One region of the Lacinutrix sp. MEBiC02595 genome, then DNA from elsewhere that is predicted to be linked to it. Evidence: riboswitches for the same ligand, from Rfam matches in the RefSeq annotation. Region 1 holds a riboswitch; the other holds the start of a gene.
The links. A riboswitch is a leader RNA that binds a small molecule or an ion and turns the genes downstream of it on or off. The one in region 1 is predicted to bind S-adenosylmethionine.
Positions count from the first base shown of each region.

Region 2: it holds a riboswitch for S-adenosylmethionine, as region 1 does, so the genes downstream of both, ACVCZW_RS06905 (Na+/H+ antiporter NhaC family protein) here and ACVCZW_RS06075 (homocysteine S-methyltransferase family protein) in region 1, are expected to answer to the same signal.

Region 1 is NZ_JBSHNU010000200.1:48,414-58,329, forward strand. It holds gene ACVCZW_RS06035 (RrF2 family transcriptional regulator) at 1-239, shown strand, start outside; gene ACVCZW_RS06040 (phosphoadenosine phosphosulfate reductase domain-containing protein) at 361-981, shown strand; gene ACVCZW_RS06045 (HEPN domain-containing protein) at 994-3,087, shown strand; gene cobA (uroporphyrinogen-III C-methyltransferase) at 3,100-3,882, shown strand; gene ACVCZW_RS06055 (precorrin-2 dehydrogenase/sirohydrochlorin ferrochelatase family protein) at 3,895-4,491, shown strand; gene ACVCZW_RS06060 (NAD(P)/FAD-dependent oxidoreductase) at 4,484-5,533, shown strand; gene epsC (serine O-acetyltransferase EpsC) at 5,543-6,271, shown strand; gene cysM (cysteine synthase CysM) at 6,271-7,161, shown strand; SAM riboswitch class I at 7,220-7,338, shown strand; gene ACVCZW_RS06075 (homocysteine S-methyltransferase family protein) at 7,391-8,392, shown strand; gene ACVCZW_RS06080 (antibiotic biosynthesis monooxygenase family protein) at 8,392-8,673, shown strand; gene metH (methionine synthase) at 8,673-9,916, shown strand, end outside.
Region 2 is NZ_JBSHNU010000201.1:118,283-128,198, forward strand. It holds gene ACVCZW_RS06880 (ABC transporter substrate-binding protein) at 1-560, opposite strand, end outside; gene mtaB (tRNA (N(6)-L-threonylcarbamoyladenosine(37)-C(2))-methylthiotransferase MtaB) at 605-1,933, shown strand; gene ACVCZW_RS06890 (N-acetyltransferase) at 1,991-2,287, opposite strand; gene ACVCZW_RS06895 (alpha/beta hydrolase) at 2,406-3,068, shown strand; gene ACVCZW_RS06900 (lytic transglycosylase domain-containing protein) at 3,126-4,055, shown strand; SAM-I-IV-variant riboswitch at 4,215-4,310, shown strand; gene ACVCZW_RS06905 (Na+/H+ antiporter NhaC family protein) at 4,357-5,667, shown strand; gene ACVCZW_RS06910 (DUF2892 domain-containing protein) at 5,671-6,249, opposite strand; gene rpmH (50S ribosomal protein L34) at 6,436-6,597, shown strand; gene carB (carbamoyl-phosphate synthase large subunit) at 6,698-9,550, shown strand; gene ACVCZW_RS06925 (DUF3307 domain-containing protein) at 9,639-9,916, opposite strand, start outside.

The sequences.
Region 1 (9,916 bases):
AAGGAAAAGGTGGCGGTTATTATCTTTTAAAAACACCAAATGAAATTCAAATGGTAGATGTCATGCGAATTTTAGAAGGTCCAATTGCAATGGTTCCTTGTGTAAGTTTAAACTTCTACGAAAAATGTTCCGATTGCCCAGACGAAGCCTCTTGTGCTGTGCATTTGTTAATGATTAAAGTGAGAGATAATACTTTAGATATTTTTCGAAATACCTCGCTTGCAGATTTAACTCGTTAACATATTAATAAAAACAACCCCCTATTTTTATGATTTAATTAGTGTTTAAAGAAGAATAAAATAATACATTTGCTTTATTACCCTAGTAAGTCGATAGGATTTATAGAATTAAAAGAACGGAATGATCAAATTAGATATTAATACACTAAACAAAGAGTTAAAAACGAAAACACCTGATGAAATTATTCAATGGGCTTTAACTCTATCTGACAACAGAATAGTAACGACAAGTTTTGGGAAATACTCTGCAATATTGTTAAGTACCATGTCTAAGCATGATAAAGATATAAAGGTGATTTGGTGCGATACATTATATAATGAACCAACTACCTATGCGCATGCTGTTAATCTTATAGAGGATTTTGATTTAAAAATCAATAAATACCAATCGTTAAAAACTAAAGAGGAGATAGATGCAACCATAGGTTTACCAACTATAGAAGATGATAATCATGCAGCCTTTTCTGAAATTGTAAAATTAGAACCTTTTAGAAGAGCATTGCAAGAGCATCAACCCGATTTATGGTTTACAAATATTAGAGTGCGTCAAACCGAATTACGAGACAAGAAAGATATTTTAAGTTATAGTAAAGATGGGATTTTAAAAATTAGCCCATTTTATTATTGGACAGATTATGATTTAGATAATTATTTAGAAGTCCACAATTTGCCTATAAACCATGAGTATTTTGATCCCATAAAAGCATTAGAGAATAGAGAGTGTGGTATACACTTGCAATAAAGTTGAAACAGTATGCAAAGTTTTAGAACCGAAATAGAAAACCCAGTAGTAGAACAAGATATTATGGATCTGGCCAATAAGATTCAGCTTTTTAAGGCCGGGAAAGTAGATGAAGAAAAATTTAGAAGTCTTCGTTTGGCAAGAGGAGTTTACGGCCAACGTCAAGAAGGAGTGCAAATGATTCGAATTAAACTGCCTTACGGTAAAGTTTTGAGTAATCAGCTGCACAGAATTTCTGATGTTTCTGATGAATATTCTCGTGGAAGATTACACATTACTACACGGCAAGATATTCAAATTCATTATGTCGATTTAGATCGTACACCGCAACTTTGGGCAGAATTAGAAAGAGATGATGTGACACTTCGTGAAGCTTGTGGTAATACCGTTCGAAATGTAACCGCAAGTGAAACTGCTGGAATAGATGTGAATGAACCTTTTGATGTTTCGCCGTATGCGGATGCTATTTTTAAGTTCTTTTTACGTAATCCTATTTGTCAGGAAATGGGAAGAAAATTCAAGGTTTCTTTTTCAGCTTCCGATGAAGATACTGGATTGTCGTACATGCACGATCTAGGTTTTATTGCTAAAATACAAAATGGTGTAAGAGGTTTTAAAGTGATGCTTGGTGGCGGATTAGGTTCACAACCAAGACATGCGGATTTATTTTATGATTTTTTAGAATCAGATAGAATCATTCCTGTAATGGAAGGTGTTTTAAGAGTTTTTGATCGTTATGGCGAACGTAAAAGCCGTGCCAAAGCTAGAATGAAGTTCTTAATAAAAGATCTTGGTTTAGAAGAATTTAAAAGACTTGTGGAAGAAGAACAAGGTGCTATCGAATATAAAACGGTGGCAATAGATGCGGATGTATATCCTGTTTCAATTCCTGTTACAGTGACAGCTCCAAAAGTAGAAATTAAGGACGAAGAAGCTTTTAACCTTTGGAAAGAAACAAACGTCATTCCGCAAAAACAAAAAGGATATTTCGCTATCGGAATTAAAGTCCTTTTAGGAGATTTTTATACAGACAAAGCAAGATTGTTAGCAGATTTGGTGCAAGAATATGCTGCAGGAGAGTTACGATTAAGTTTGCGCCAAAACATATTAATTCCGTTTGTGAAAGCAGACTTATTGCCATTTTTCTACCAAGAATTAGCTAAGCTAGGTTTTGTAGAAGCGGGTTATAATAAAGCGGTAGATATTACTGCATGTCCAGGTACTGATACTTGTAATTTAGGGATTGCAAGTAGTACCGGGATTGCAGATGAATTGGAACGTGTTATAAAAGCAGAGTATCCGCAATACTTGAAAAATGAAGATTTAGTCATTAAAATTAGTGGTTGTATGAATGCTTGCGGACAACACAATGCCGCAAATATTGGCTTTCAAGGGATGTCTATTCGTGCGCCAGATAAATTAGTTGCTCCAGCAGTACAAGTGCTTTTGGGAGGAGGGAATAGAGGGAACGGAAAAGGTGTCTTTGCAGATAAAGTAGTGAAAATGCCAAGTAGAAGAGGTCCAGAAGCCTTACGTAGAATTTTAAACGATTTTGAAGCTAACGGAAACGGAAAACTGTTTGTAGATTATTATTTACAACAAGGAGAAAAATATTTCTATGAAATGTTAACCGATTTATCTGATGCTACAAATCTTACACAAGACGATTTTATAGATTGGGGAACCAACGAAGCCTATATAAAAGCTATCGGAATTGGAGAATGTGCAGGAGTTGTTATCGATTTAATTGCAACGCTTTTTTTAGAAAGTGAAGAGAAAATAGAAACGGCAAAAGAAGCATTTAGTAATAAAGTGTATTCCAATGCGATCTATTTTGCATATAGCTCGATGGTGAATTCGGCGAAAGCAATTCTACTTTCCGAAAATATTTCAGTGAATACACAAGCAGGAATTATCAATACATTTCAAACTGAATTTGTAGAAAGCAATAAAATTAATTTAGGCGTTTCTTTTTCCGAATTAATTTATCAGATAAAAAATAATGCTCCAACCGAAGCATTTGCGAAAAACTATATCCAAAATGCAACAGATTTCTTAGAAGCTGTCCGTGTATTTAGAGAACAAGAAAAACAATTAGTATCCTAAATTACGTGTAAGATGAAAGCGATAATAACACCAAAACTAACCGTTGTAGGCGCAGGTCCTGGAGATCCAGATTTAATTACTTTAAAAGCAATTAAAGCAATTAAAGATGCGCAAGTTGTTTTGTACGACGCACTTGTAAATAAAGAATTATTGCAATATGCATCGTCAAAGGCAGAATTAATTTTTGTTGGGAAACGCAAAGGTTGTTATGCATACCAACAGGAACAAATTAATGCGCTTATTGTTAGTCGCGCTTTACAATATGGACATGTAGTACGTTTAAAAGGTGGTGATCCATTTATCTTTGGTCGTGGTGCAGAAGAAATCGATTATGTAAGACAATTTGGATTAGAAACCTATATGGTTCCAGGTATTTCCTCTTCGTTAGCAGTTCCTGCATATCAAGGAATTCCATTAACAAAAAGAGGAAGTTCCGAAAGTTTTTGGGTAATTACAGGAACTACAAAAGCACATACTATTTCTAATGATGTTGCGCTTGCAGCAAAATCTACAGCAACCGTTGTTATTTTAATGGGAATGGGGAAATTAGAAGAAATTGTATCTATTTTTTCTTCGGAAGGAAAACAAAAAACGCCCATCGCAATCATTCAAAACGGAACTACAAAAGAAGAGAAATTTGGGGTAGGAACGATAGAAACTATTTGCAATGTGGTAAAAGAAAAACAATTGGCAAATCCTGCAATAATTGTAATAGGAGAAGTGGTTGGAAAACGCGTGCAATTAGATTCTATTTTCAAAGAAATGAATAAGGAACCGGAAGTGATTTCTGCATAAGATTCGTGTAAAATGGAAGAGAGAAATAATTTATATCCAATATTTTTAAAAGTAGAACAACTCAACGTTCTTATTGTTGGAGGTGGAAATGTAGCATTAGAAAAATTAAGCTTTTTGCTAAAATCTAGTCCGAATGCAAAAGTGCAAATGGTAGCTCCTTTTTTTAGAGCCGAAACTATTACGCTTGCCACAAAATTTGGCATTGAAATGATACCAAATATTTATAATAATACGCTTTTAAGTAATAAACACATCGTTATTGCAACCACAGATAATATCGATGTAAATATAGAAGTTTACGAGGATTGCAAAGCACGGAATATTCTAGTAAATGTGGCTGATAATCCGCCATATTGTGATTTTTATATGGGCGGCATTGTTACCAAAGGAAATGTAAAAATAGCCATTTCTACCAACGGGAAATCTCCAACTACAGCAAAACGTTTACGTCAGTTTTTTGAAGATGTTATTCCAGATAATATTGACGATATGGTGAAGAATTTGAACGTTTTTAGAAAAACAATAAAAGGGGATTTCGAAGAAAAAGTAGACACTTTAAACGAATTCACAAAAGGTTTAATTAGTAAGAAAGAAGTACATCATGATTAAAACAGATATATTAATAATAGGAGCAGGTCCAACAGGTTTATTTACAGTTTTTGAGGCAGGATTGCTAAAATTAAAGTGCCATTTAATTGATGCATTGCCTCAGCCTGGCGGACAATGTTCTGAGATTTATCCTAAAAAACCTATTTATGATATTCCGGGATTTCCTGAAGTTTTAGCAGGAGATTTGACTACAAATCTATTAGAACAAGGGAAACAGTTTGAACCTGGTTTTACTTTAGGGGAACGTGCAGAGACCATAGAAAAACAAGAAGACGGAAGTTTTATTGTAACTACAAATAAAGGGACGCAACACCAAGCGCCAATTGTTGCCATTGCGGGAGGTTTAGGTTCTTTTGAGCCTCGTAAACCAAAGATTGAAAACATTGCGTATTACGAAGAAAAAGGGGTGGAATACTTTATTAAAGACCCGGAAGAATATCGTGATAAAAAAGTGGTGATTTCTGGAGGTGGAGATTCTGCTTTAGATTGGAGTGTGTTTCTAGCAAATATAGCTTCCGAAGTAACTTTAATTCATAGAAGAAATGAATTCCGTGGCGCTTTAGATTCCGTAGAAAAAGTGCAAGAATTAAAAAAACTAGGTAAAATAAACTTGATAACTCCAGCAGAAGTTACTGCTTTGCATGGTAATAATAAGTTAGACGGCATTACAATAACTAAAGACGGTGAAAAAACCTTACTAGAAACAGATCACTTTATTCCGCTATTTGGTTTGTCTCCTAAATTAGGTCCTATTGGAGATTGGGGATTAGAAATTGTTAAAAATGCTATAAAAGTGGATACATTAGATTATCAAACAAATATTCCCGGTATATTTGCAATTGGAGATGTAAACACATACGAAGGGAAACTGAAGTTGATCTTGTGTGGTTTTCATGAAGCAACTTTAATGTGCCAATCCGCATATAAAATTATTAATCCTGGTAAAAAGTATGTGTTAAAATATACAACAGTTAGTGGTATTGATGGTTTTGACGGTACACGTAAAGAAGCGCCAAAAGCAGTAGTTCAATCCATTAACTAATGAATTTAAATGGTTTTCAACCTTCGTTTAAAAGAAGAAGTAGCAATATTTACTAAAGATTTGTTTTATGCTTTATTTGAAAGTAGAGAAAAACAAAAAGAGGAATTAAAGTACTTAAAAGCAGTTTTTTTAAAATTTTCAACAGCACTTTCTGTAGAAAAAGGAGAGGCTATTTGGAAGTCTTTTTCTGAAAGATTACATCTAATTAAAAAGAAAATTGAGTTAGACGCCATTGCTGCAAAAGATAATGATCCAGCTTGTAAAAGTTTAAAGGAAGTGTATTTAGCATATCCGGGATTTCACGCTATAGCTGTGTATCGTTTAAGTCATGAGTTTTATAAATTAGATTTGCATATTCTTTCTAGAATGATGTCGGAGTATATTCATGGCATTACAGGAATTGATATTCATGCAGGAGCTACTATTGGTGATTCCTTTTTTATAGATCACGGAACAGGTGTTGTAATTGGCGAAACTGCAATTATTAAAAGTCAAGTTCAAATTTATCAAGGAGTTACTTTAGGCGGCATTCAAGTCAAAAAAAGTTTGGCATCCACAAAGAGGCATCCAACCATTGAAGATAATGTGACTATTTACGCAAATGCAACCATTCTTGGTGGCGATATTGTTATAGGAGCAAATAGTATTATAGGAGCAAATGTGTGGATTACACAATCTGTTCCAGAAAATTCATTAGTTACGTACCAATCTGAAATTAAAATTAAGACTAGAAAATAATGATAGAAGGAAAATCGATAACAGACTTAATTGGTAATACGCCTTTAATAGAAGCAACGCATATTTTACAAAAAGAAGGTGTACGACTATTTTTAAAACTAGAAGGGAAAAATCCTGGCGGAAGCGTTAAAGATAGAGCTGCTTATAATATGATTACCGAAGCCTTAAAACGTGGAGATATTAAAAAAGGGGATACTTTAGTGGAAGCTACAAGTGGTAATACCGGAATTGCCTTGGCATTTATAGCGCAACTTTTCGGATTAAATATGGTGCTTGTGATGCCAGAAAATTCTACACAAGAACGTATTAAAACGATGCGTGCTTATGGCGCGGAATTAATATTAACTTCGGTAGAAGTTGGTATAGAAGGTGCAAGAGATTTAGCAATCCAACTAGAAAAAGAAAAAGGATATTTCATGCTGAATCAATTTGCAAATGAGGATAATTGGAAAGCACATTACAAAACCACGGGCCCAGAAATCTGGAACGATACGAACGGCGAAATCACACATTTTGTTTCTGCAATGGGTACCACAGGAACCATTATGGGCGTTTCTACTTATTTGAAAGAGCAAAATAAAGACGTTGTAATTGTTGGTGCACAACCTAAAGATGGCGCGAAGATTCCGGGAATTCGTAAATGGCCAGAAGCCTATTTGCCAAAAATATTTAATGCTTCCAAAGTAGATCAAGTGGTAGATGTAAGTGAAGAAGATGCTAGAGCAATGACGAATCGTCTAGCAAAAGAAGAAGGCGTTTTTGCAGGAATGAGTAGTGGTGGATCTGTTGCTTCCGCATTAGAAATTGCAGCACAAATAGAAAAAGGAATTATTGTCGCTATTATCTGTGATATTGGTGATCGTTATATTTCCTCAGATTTATACGAATAAAAATTGGTAATCCTATTTTTATTCCCTTAATTTACACTTTAGTTCTTAATCGTATTGAATGTTATCACGAAAGGCAGAGGGATTAGACCCATTGAAGCCTTGGCAACCCTTTATAAAAAAGAAGGTGCTAAATTCTACTTTTTTCTGAATGTATTTCAGAAATTAGACAGATAACCACAAGTAATTACCTTACTTCCCTTCTGATGACATTTATATAATTTAATATAACATGTCTGATATCAAACACATTTTACAAAAACATATTTTAGTTCTCGATGGCGCGATGGGAACCATGCTTCAGCAATATAATTTTTCTGAAGAAGATTTTCGTGGCGAACGTTTTAAAGATTATCCTTCTTCTTTAAAAGGAAATAACGATTTACTATCGCTTACCCAACCAGAAGCAATTGCTACTATTCATGCTAAATATTTTGAAGCTGGAGCAGATATTGTAGAAACCAATACCTTTTCTGGAACTACAATCGCCATGGCAGATTATGATATGGAAGCTTTAGTATACGAGCTAAATTACGAGTCTGCTAAAATCGCTAAAAAAGTTGCGGAAGAATTCACCAAACAAAACCCAAGCAAACCTCGATTTGTCGCTGGAAGTATTGGGCCTACCAATAAAACAGCAAGTTTATCACCGGATGTAAATAGACCAGAATATAGAGCTATTACTTTTGAAGAATTACGCGTTGCATACAAACAGCAAGTAGAAGCGTTAATCGATGGCGGTGTAGATTTACTTTTAGTAGAAACCATTTTTGATACGCTAAATGCAAAAGCCGCATTATTTGCTATTGAAGAAGTGAAAGAAGCACGCAATATCGATATTCCAATAATGGTTTCGGGTACTATTACAGATGCTTCTGGTAGAACATTATCTGGACAAACCGTAGAAGCTTTTTTGACTTCCATTTCTCATATTCCTTTATTAAGTGTCGGATTTAATTGTGCTTTAGGAGCAGAACAGTTGAAACCTTATTTACAACGCTTATCCGATAAAACAGAATTTTTTACTTCTGCACATCCAAATGCAGGATTACCAAATGCTTTTGGGGAGTATGAAGAATCTCCAAAACAGATGCAAGCATATATTGAAGAATATTTACAAGACGATTTAATAAATATCATTGGTGGCTGTTGTGGCACAAGTCCGGAACATATTAAAGCCATAGCCGAAGTTGCTGCAAAGTACAAACCAAGAAAATTAGAAATCGAAGCATAATGGTATTAGAAGTTGCAATTTTAAATATAAGGGAAGGTGTTTCAGAAGAATTTGAAGAAACCTTCAAAAATGCAGAGGTAATAATTTCTTCTAGGAAAGGATACATTTCACATCAGCTTAAAAAATGTATCGAAGAAGAAGATAAATACATCTTATTAGTGCATTGGGAAACTTTAGAAGATCATGAAATAGGGTTTAGAAAATCGGAAGCATATCAAACATGGAAAAATTTATTGCATCATTTTTATCAACCATTCCCAACAGTAGAACATTATAAATAATGAAAAAAGCTAAAAATAAATACCTTACTCTTTCTGGGTTAGAACCATTGGTAGTTACTCCCGAAAGTAATTTTATTAATGTTGGAGAACGTACAAATGTTACTGGGTCACGTAAATTTCTTCGTTTAATTAAAGAAGAAAAATACGAAGAAGCATTAAGTGTTGCTAGAGATCAAGTAGAAGGAGGCGCACAAATTATTGATGTGAATATGGATGAAGGTATGCTGGACGGAAAGTATGCCATGGTGAAGTTTTTAAACCTGATAGCATCCGAACCAGATATTTCTCGTGTGCCATTAATGATTGATAGCTCCAAATGGGAAATCATTGAAGCAGGATTACAAGTAGCACAAGGAAAATGCGTCGTGAATTCTATCAGTTTAAAAGAAGGGGAAGCCGAATTTATTAGACAAGCAAAATTAGTAAAACGTTATGGTGCAGCTATAATTGTAATGGCTTTTGATGAAAACGGACAAGCAGATACGTATGAACGACGAATTGAAATTTGCGAACGCTCTTATAAAATATTGGTTGACATTGTCCACTTTGCACCTCAAGATATTATTTTCGATCCTAATATATTTCCTGTAGCAACAGGAATGGACGAGCATCGATTAAATGCACTAGATTTCTTTCGTGCTACCAAATGGATTCGTAAAAATCTGCCGTATGCAAATGTTTCCGGTGGTGTGAGCAATGTGTCCTTTTCTTTTCGAGGAAATAATACCGTTCGCGAGGCTATAAATGCTGCGTTTTTATATCATGCGATTCAACATGGAATGAATATGGGAATTGTAAATCCGACCATGTTAGAGGTTTATGATGAGATTGATAAAGATTTATTAACCCATGTTGAGGATGTTTTATTCGATAGAAGTGATGATGCCACCGAACGTTTATTAGATTTTGCAGAAACGGTAAAAGGAAATGTCAAAGAAGATGTTACCAAGGTTTTAGAATGGCGAAGTAATACGTTACAAGAAAGAATAACACACGCATTAGTAAAAGGGATTGATGCTTTTATTATCGAAGATGTAGAGGAAGCTAGGCAAATTGCAGAAAAACCCATCGAAGTGATTGAAGGGAATTTAATGATTGGAATGAGTGTGGTTGGAGATCTCTTTGGAAGCGGAAAAATGTTCTTACCACAAGTAGTGAAATCCGCTCGTGTTATGAAAAAAGCTGTTGCCTATTTACAACCATTTATTGAAGCGGAAAAAGATGGGAAACAAGAATTTGCAGG
Region 2 (9,916 bases), on a different contig from region 1:
ATCTCTTTTGGTACTACAGAACAATATTTCATGGTAAGCAATCCTAAAAAAGCAGGAAAAGGTTGTTTTAATTGTATCTGAAAAATCGAATCGTTTATAGCTTTAAAATTTTCGACTTTATTTAAAACCCAACTTCCAGACGAGGCTACTTTTTTATCTTTTAGACGATTTAAGCTGTATTCAAAATCATCAGCTATAACAGTTCTAGTAGAATCTTTTCCAAAAAGAATATGTTTATGAAAATTTACATCCTCGCGAAGTGTAAAAGAGTAGGTAAGGGCATCGGGAGAAATAGACCAACTTTTAGCAATACAAGGTTGCACGTTTAAGTCTTCATCCATTTGTACTAAACCATTAAAAAGTTGATTAATGGCCCAAATATCGGCATTGTCTTTCGCAAAAGCCGGATCTAAAGAACCAATATTTTTATGTTCGTTATATCTAAATACAGAAGATGTATTATTTGTGTTTTCTTGACAAGAGTATAATACAAAAACACCAAAAAATAATGCGTACTTATTCAAAGTAACTTTTATAAAGAGTTTAATCTGTTTTAACATATAGTTTATTAGTTGTAAATTTGCAACTTGGTAAAAATACAAGAATGAACGTTACTAAAAAAGTCGCATTTTATACTTTAGGTTGTAAACTTAATTTTTCGGAAACATCTACTATCGCAAGAAACTTTAACGATGAAGGTTTTGATCGCGTAGATTTTAAGGAAAAGGCGGATATATATGTGATTAATACATGTTCTGTAACAGAAAATGCAGACAAACGATTTAAAACGATCGTGAAACAAGCGCAAAAGAGTAATCCAGATGCCTTTGTTGCGGCAGTAGGTTGTTATGCACAGCTTAAACCACAGGAGTTGGCAGATGTGCATGGTGTCGATTTAGTGCTCGGTGCCACCGAAAAATTTAAAATCACAGATTATATAAATGATCTTTCTAAAAATGATTTTGGAGAAGTGCATTCTTGCGAAATTGAAGAAGCAGACTTTTATGTGGGTAGCTATTCTATTGGCGACAGAACACGTGCTTTTTTAAAAGTACAAGATGGTTGTGATTATAAATGTACTTATTGTACCATTCCTTTAGCACGAGGTATTTCTAGAAGTGATGAACTTTTGAATGTACTTAAAAATGCAAAAGAAATTTCAGAAAAAGGTATTAAAGAAATTGTACTTACCGGCGTTAATATTGGTGATTATGGTAAAGGGGAATTTGGTAATAAAAAGCATGAACACACGTTCTATGAGCTTGTTCAGGCGTTAGACCAAGTAGAAGGTATAGAGCGTTTACGTATTTCTTCTATCGAACCTAATTTACTTAAAAATGAAACCATAGATTTTGTTGCTAAAAGTAGAACTTTTGTTCCTCATTTTCATATTCCTTTGCAAAGCGGAAGCAATGAGATTTTAAAACTAATGCGAAGAAGATACATGAAAGAATTGTATGTAGATCGCGTTAGCAGAATAAAACAAGTGATGCCACATGCGTGTATTGGTGTGGATGTAATTGTTGGTTTTCCTGGTGAAACAGACGACATGTTTTTAGAAAGCTATAACTTTTTAAATGAACTAGATATTTCTTATTTACACGTTTTTACGTATTCGGAAAGAGATAATACCGTTGCAGCTACTATGGAAGATGAAGTACCTAAAAACGTGCGAGCAAAACGTAGTAAAATGTTACGTGGTTTGTCTGTAAAGAAAAGAAGAGCATATTATGAAAGCCAGATTGGTAGTTCTAGAAGGGTTTTATTTGAAAGTGAGAATAAAGAAGGATATATTCATGGTTTTACAGAAAACTATGTAAAAGTGAAAGCACCTTGGAATCCTGAATTAGTAAATACATTACAAGACGTAACACTTACTAAAATTGATGATGACGGAATAGTACGGTTTGATTTTATAAAAGAATTGGTATAAAAAAAACGGAAGCATTTGCTTCCGTTTTTTAATAGTAAACAAGTAATTAGATACTTGTTAAATTCTTAAACCTACAGGTAACATGCTTTTGTATTGCCTATTTTTTCTAATAAACTTGGCTATTTCCGGACTGGTAGGAACAACGCTTAGGTTTCTTTCTTCAATATTTTTTAGAACAAGTACTATAAATTCATTTTGAAAATCTTCAGAAAATAAGTTTTCAGGAATTATAAGTTTGGTTAAAAATATTTTTCTTTCTTGAAGGGAATATTCAATTTTTGCTAATTCATCTTCAATTTTTAATTCATATTGACGTAAGAAGTCATTATCAATTAATTCAGCTGCATCAATCATAATTAATTTGTTTTAATTCAATAGAAAAATAAGGAGTCAAAACTTTTTTGCATAGTTTTGTGCAGTAAATTTACGAAAATTAATCGGTTATTTATAGTTATTAAGAACTTAAAAACTAATGAATCAAGAACTTATACATGTGTATTTAATGCCTGGAATGGCTGCTAATCCTACTATTTTTGAAAATATAAAATTGCCAGAAGACCAGTTTCAAATACATTGGTTAGAATGGGTAATTCCTCATAAAAATGAATCTATAAGTGATTATGCAAAACGTATGACGCTTTTTATTAAAGAGGATAATGTGGTTTTACTAGGTGTTTCTTTTGGAGGTATCTTAGTGCAAGAAATGAGTAAGCATATTAAGCTACGAAAACTTTTTGTTGTATCTTCTGTGAAAACTATGCATGAGTTGCCAAAACGTATGAAACTTGCAAAGCATACCAAAGCTTATAAAATTTTACCAACTAGTTTAGCTGGTAATATAGATGCCATAGCAAAATATACATTTGGTAAAAGTGTGGCGAAAAGAGTAGAGCTTTATAAAAAATATATGTCAGTAACTAGCACTGCCTATTTAGATTGGGCAATTGAGCAAGTAGTATGTTGGCAGCAAGATAAACCAATACCAGGAGTGATTCATATTCATGGGGATAAAGACATGGTTTTTCCATATAAACATATTACAGATTGTATCACTGTTAAAGGAGGAACGCATATCATGATTATTAATAAATATAAGTGGTTTAATGAAAATTTGCCAAAATTGATATTACAGTAATTTCTGGCGTAAATTTTGCTAGATATTATTTAACTTTATAAAAAAAAATCAAGGACTATGAAAAGGATTAAAAATGCACTCGCACTAGTTGGGTTATTTGGGATATGCGGGATGTGTGTTTTTGCATTGCAAGATGCGCCAACGGATGAGAATTTTGAAAAAAAGATAATAAACGATTATAACGTTTACGCGTTACAAGTCCCTAGTTATTTGGATTTTGCAGGAGAGCAAGTCCCATTACATAATCCAGATATTTTAGAACGTATGGATAGAGAATTGTTAGTAAATACATACTGGCAATCTAATGGGTTTTTAATGTTTAAACGTGCACGAAAATACTTTCCTATAATAGAACCTATTCTTGCAAAACATGGTATTCCTGACGATTTTAAATACTTAGCAGTTATTGAGAGCGGACTAACAAATGCAAGATCACATGCTGGAGCAAGTGGGGTTTGGCAAATAATGAAAGGTACCGGAAGAGAATATGGTTTAGAAGTAAATGATAATGTAGATGAACGCTATAATATTGAATTAGCAACAGAGGTTGCTTGTGTGTACTTAAAAAAATCTAAAGAGAAATTAGGCTCTTGGACGCTTGCAGCTGCTGGATATAATGCTGGAATGGCTGGAATGGCACGAAGGTTAAAAGAACAAGATGTCTCTGGTTATTACGATTTACTTTTAGGAGAAGAAACGGGGCGTTATGTATTTAGAATTGTGGCATTAAAAGAAATTTTAAGTCATCCAGATAAATATGGTTTTAATTTTAGAGATAAAGATCTTTATAGTTATATACCTACTTATAAAGTAGAAGTAGATACTGTGGTAACCGATTTTGCAAGTTTTGCTAAAGGATTTGGTATAAACTACAAAATTCTTAAAATACACAATCCGTGGTTGCGTGAACCAAAATTAAATAACGCATCTAGAAAAAAATATTTAATAGATATTCCGCGTGAAGGGTATTATAAAACGAACCCTTAAATAAATAGGTGTTTATAAAAAAAGGAATAGCTTTAAGTGTAAAGCTATTCCTTTTTTTTGTTTAAAAATGAAGCAATCTTTCATTTACTAAATAGTTTGTTAAAATTATCTAATTTAAGGGCGTACCAAGTATTTATTCCTATATATTTGCCGACTTAAATTAATTATCAAGAATCTCGAAAGGAGATAGCAACCTGCAATAACAAGCAAGGTGCTAAAGCGATAAGCCAATATTTTGGAAAAAATGTTAATTCAATTTCTTCTCTATTTGCTTTTTGTCTTCTTAACATTAAAAAGAAAAATGGCAAAACCTAATCACATTACACCAAGTTTTAAAGCACTAATTCCCTTATTTGTATTTGTATTTACTTTTTTAGGCGTTGGTTTATACCAAAACGACTTTTATGCACTTCCAGCTCCTATAGCAGTTATCTTGGGTATTATAGTCGCCTTTTTAATGTTTAAACAATCGGTTAACTCTAAAATTAAAACCCTTTTAAAAGGCTGTGGAGATGATAAAATACTAACCATGTGTTTAATCTATTTATTAGCAGGAGCTTTTGCGGCTATTACTAAAGCTACAGGAAGTGTGGATGCTATTGTAAATCTAGGTTTAGACTTTATAGCTATTGAGTATATTTATTTTGGTGTGTTTATTATTGCAGCTTTTTTATCTGTTTCTACGGGAACCTCAGTAGGTGCGATTGTTACCTTAGCACCAATTGTTATAGGAATTGCAGATCAAGGAGGAACATCGCTAGCAGTACTTTGTGGTGCATTACTAGGTGGTTCTATGTTTGGAGATAATTTGTCGGTAATATCTGATACTACTATTGCAGCAACACAATCTCTGGGTTGTAAAATGAGTGATAAGTTTAAAGAGAATATAAAAATAGCACTTCCAGCAGCTATTATTACTTCTATAATTTTAGTGGTTCAAGGTTTTGATTTGGAAAGTAATATTACGGAAGATGTAATTTACAACTACTCTGTAATAAAAATACTACCTTATATTTTAGTTATTATACTTTCCGTTTTTGGAGTAAATGTTTTTGTAACCCTTCTTTTAGGAATTATTTCTGGAGGTATATTAGGCTTGTTTTATGGAGACTTTACACTGATAGAATCTACCAAAATTGCATATTCTGGGTTTACTAGTATGACCGAAATATTTTTACTTTCTTTATTAACAGGAGGTTTGGCTGCTTTAGTAGAAAAAAATGGAGGAATAGAGTATGTTTTAAATAAAATTAAAACCTTAATTAAAAGTAAAAAATCTGCTCAATTTGGTATTGCAGGCTTAGTAAGTACCATAAATGTTGCTATTGCTAATAATACGGTATCTATTATTATAGCGGGGTCTATTGCTAAAACTATTAATGATGAATATGCTTTAGATAATAAGAAAACAGCTTCTATTCTAGATGTTTTTGCTTGTATTACGCAAGGACTATTGCCTTATGGGGCACAAGTCTTAATGATTTTAAGCTTTTCTCAAAGCAAAATTAGCTATATCGATTTGGTAGAAAATACATGGTACTTACTATTACTATTAGTAAGTACCATTTTATTTATTTTTTTTAGAACGAATAAAAAACAGGTAATTCAATAAGAATTATCTACTTTTTCTTTTTTGCGAACGCATAGAACCACCTTGACCATAATGTTGATTTGGTGCTTGTGCGCGCTTCATATTATCTTTCATCATTTTAATCTGATCTTTTAGCATATCGCGCTTGTCTAATTTTTCAGCTTCCTTTAAAAGAATTTGTGCTTCTTGCTTCCTTCTTTTAGTAAAAGCAATACCAGCTAAATTTAATTTTGCCATCGCTAAATCATGATCCATAGATAAACCAAGAGTAATAGCCTTTTTAAAACGTTTTTCAGCTTCGCCCATATCGGTTTGGCTAACCATAATACCTTTAAGGTAATTAAAATAACCTTCCTGTTTTTTCACTAAAGCAGCCGTCGGATTTTTAATTTTATCTAACCATTTGTTGGCTCCTTCAAAATCTTGCTTACGTAATTTTAAAAAAGCTAATAAAATAATTTCGTTTTTAAAGTATAAGAAAATGAAGATTAACGACAGTAAAATAAACATAATACCATTACCAATATAACCTTCTATAAACTGCCAAACAGCGACTCCTATTATACCTGCGGCAATAATTAACTTGAAATTTTTGTTGTACATTTTTTACTAAAATTTGTGGATTACAAAGAAACTAAATTTTTATGAAAAACACTGCTTTATAAATTTCAAAAAAATATTTATATTTTGGTTTGTTAAATAAAAAAGGCTTTGTATATTTGCGCGCACATTTGAGGAAACTCAACACTGAGAAAATTTATAATTAAGAAGATTTAAAAAAATAAGACAATGCCAAAAAGAACGTTCCAACCATCAAAAAGAAAGAGAAGAAACAAACACGGTTTCAGAGAAAGAATGGCATCTGCTAATGGAAGAAAAGTACTTGCACGTAGAAGAGCTAAAGGAAGAAAGAAATTGTCTGTATCAACGGAAACAAGACATAAAAAATAATGATTAACAATTGTTAATATATAAAAGGCGTTACTTAGGTGTAACGCCTTTTTTTATATCTAATAAATAGTATTTTTGCAACACACTATAATTAAATAAAATGCCAAAAAACACGCAACTAAAATCGATTTTAATTATTGGTTCTGGACCAATTGTTATTGGGCAAGCCTGTGAGTTTGATTATTCAGGAACTCAAGCCTTACGCTCCTTAAGAGAAGATGGTATAGAAACCGTTTTAATTAATTCTAATCCTGCAACTATCATGACAGATCCTTCTATGGCAGATCATGTGTACTTGTTGCCTTTAACCAGTAAGTCTTTAATTCAAATTTTAAAAGAACATCCGCAAATTGATGCTGTTTTGCCAACAATGGGCGGACAGACAGCTTTAAACTTATGTATTGAAGCAGATGAAAAAGGGATTTGGAAAGATTTTGGTGTAGAAATTATTGGTGTAGATATTGACGCTATTAATATTACCGAAGATAGAGAGAAGTTTAGAGAGCTAATGCTTAAAATTGGTATTCCAATGGCGCCTCAGGCTACTGCAACTTCCTATTTAAAAGGAAAAGAAATCGCACAAGAGTTTGGTTTTCCTTTAATTATTAGAGCTTCCTTTACTTTAGGTGGAGCAGGAGCGTCTTTTGTACATAAAGAGGAAGACTTTGATGAGTTATTAACCCGCGGATTAGAAATTTCTCCAATCCATGAGGTAATGATTGATAAAGCATTAATAGGTTGGAAAGAATATGAATTAGAACTTTTAAGAGATGCTAATGATAATGTAGTAATTATCTGTTCTATTGAAAATATGGATCCTATCGGGATTCATACTGGAGATTCTATAACCGTTGCTCCAGCAATGACATTAAGTGATACAACCTATCAAAGAATGCGCGATATGGCAATTCATATGATGCGTAGTATTGGTGATTTTGCTGGTGGTTGTAATGTGCAATTTGCGGTAAGCCCAGATGAAAACGAAGATATAATCGCTATTGAGATTAATCCTCGTGTTTCGCGTTCTTCCGCATTAGCGAGTAAAGCTACAGGATATCCTATTGCAAAAATTGCTGCAAAATTAGCTATTGGCTATCACTTAGATGAATTACAAAACCAAATTACAAAATCTACTTCTGCTTTATTTGAGCCTACTTTAGATTATGTAATTGTGAAAATACCACGTTGGAACTTCGATAAATTTGAGGGTAGCGATAGAACACTCGGACTTCAAATGAAGTCTGTAGGAGAAGTAATGGGAATTGGTCGTTCTTTTCAAGAAGCATTGCATAAAGCAACACAATCTTTAGAGATTAAACGTAATGGTTTAGGTGCAGATGGAAAAGGATATAAAGATTATGATCAAATTGTAAGCAAGCTGAAACATGCAAGCTGGGATCGTGTTTTTGTTATTTATGATGCTATTCAAATGGGAATTCCATTAAGTAGAATTCATGAGATTACTAAAATAGATATGTGGTTCTTAAAGCAATATGAAGAATTATATATGCTTGAAAAAGAAATTTCTACTTTTAAAGTGGAAACCATTCAAAAAGATTTATTGTTAGAAGCTAAACAAAAAGGATATGGTGACAGACAAATTGCACACATGCTTGGTTGTTTAGAAAGTCAGGTTTATAATAAACGGGAAGAATTAGGTGTTAATAGAGTGTATAAATTAGTGGACACTTGTGCTGCAGAGTTTAAAGCAAAGACTCCTTATTATTACTCTACGTTTGAAAATGATGTAGAAACGGCAGACGGAAAACGCTATGCAGATAATGAAAGTGTGGTTTCCGATAAAAAGAAAATTATAGTGCTTGGTTCTGGACCAAATAGAATTGGTCAAGGTATCGAGTTTGATTATTGTTGTGTGCATGGTGTTTTAGCTGCCGCGGAATGTGGTTACGAAACCATCATGATTAACTGTAATCCAGAAACGGTTTCTACCGATTTTGATACTGCAGATAAATTATACTTCGAACCTGTTTTTTGGGAACATATCTATGATATCATCAAACACGAAAAACCGGAAGGTGTAATCGTACAACTTGGTGGACAAACCGCTTTAAAGCTTGCTGAAAAACTAGATAGATATGGAATCAAGATTATTGGTACCACATATCAAGCTTTAGATTTAGCAGAAGACAGAGGATTGTTTTCTAATATGTTGAAAGAAAATAATATTCCATATCCAGAATTTGATATTGCTACAACTGCAGACGAAGCATCGGCAATTGCAGATGTTTTAGACTTTCCAATATTGGTAAGACCTTCTTATGTACTTGGTGGACAAGGAATGAAGATTGTAATAAATAAACAAGAATTAGAAAAACACGTTGTTGATTTATTACGAAGAATGCCAGGAAATCAATTGCTTTTAGATCATTATTTAGATGGTGCAATAGAAGCAGAAGCAGATGCTATTTGTGATGGAGAAAATGTCTACATTATTGGTATTATGGAGCATATTGAACCTTGTGGAATTCACTCTGGAGATAGTAATGCAACATTGCCTCCTTTTAATTTAGGAGAGTTGGTTATGCAACAAATAAAAGACCACACTAAAAAAATTGCATTAGCATTGAATACGGTGGGTTTAATAAATATTCAGTTTGCTATTAAAGATGAAATCGTGTACATTATTGAAGCGAATCCTAGAGCATCACGTACGGTTCCTTTTATTTCTAAAGCATATGGTGAACCTTATGTAAATTATGCAACTAAAGTGATGCTAGGAGAGAAGAAGGTTACCGATTTTGATTTTAAGCCACAATTAAAAGGGTACGCAATTAAACAGCCAGTATTCTCCTTTAATAAGTTTCATAATGTAAATAAACAACTTGGACCAGAAATGAAAAGTACTGGAGAAAGTATACTTTTTATAGATGATTTAAAAGATGATGAGTTTTACAATTTATATTCTCGTAGAAAAATGTATTTGAGTAAATAAAACGGATGCATATAATATGAAAAAGCGAAGTGTTTAACTTAAACACTTCGCTTTTTTCTGTTTTAATCTTATGTTTTGCTTCCTTTTGTTATGAGGCTATTTGAAATAGTATTCCTGTTAATATGGCAATTCCAAAACTAATAAGCGTTCCAATTAATATGTATTCGGTAAGTTTTCGGTGTTTCGATTCTTTTAAATCTCCAAATCTAAAAACAGATTTTGCAGTGATTAAAAAACCAACAGCTTCCCAATGGTCTGTAACTATAAAAATGAAGACTAAAATACGCTCTAAAATTCCGATGTATTTTCCAGCATCTTTAAGGGATTCATTACCTTCTGTAAGTTTAGAAATATCCCATTTAGAAA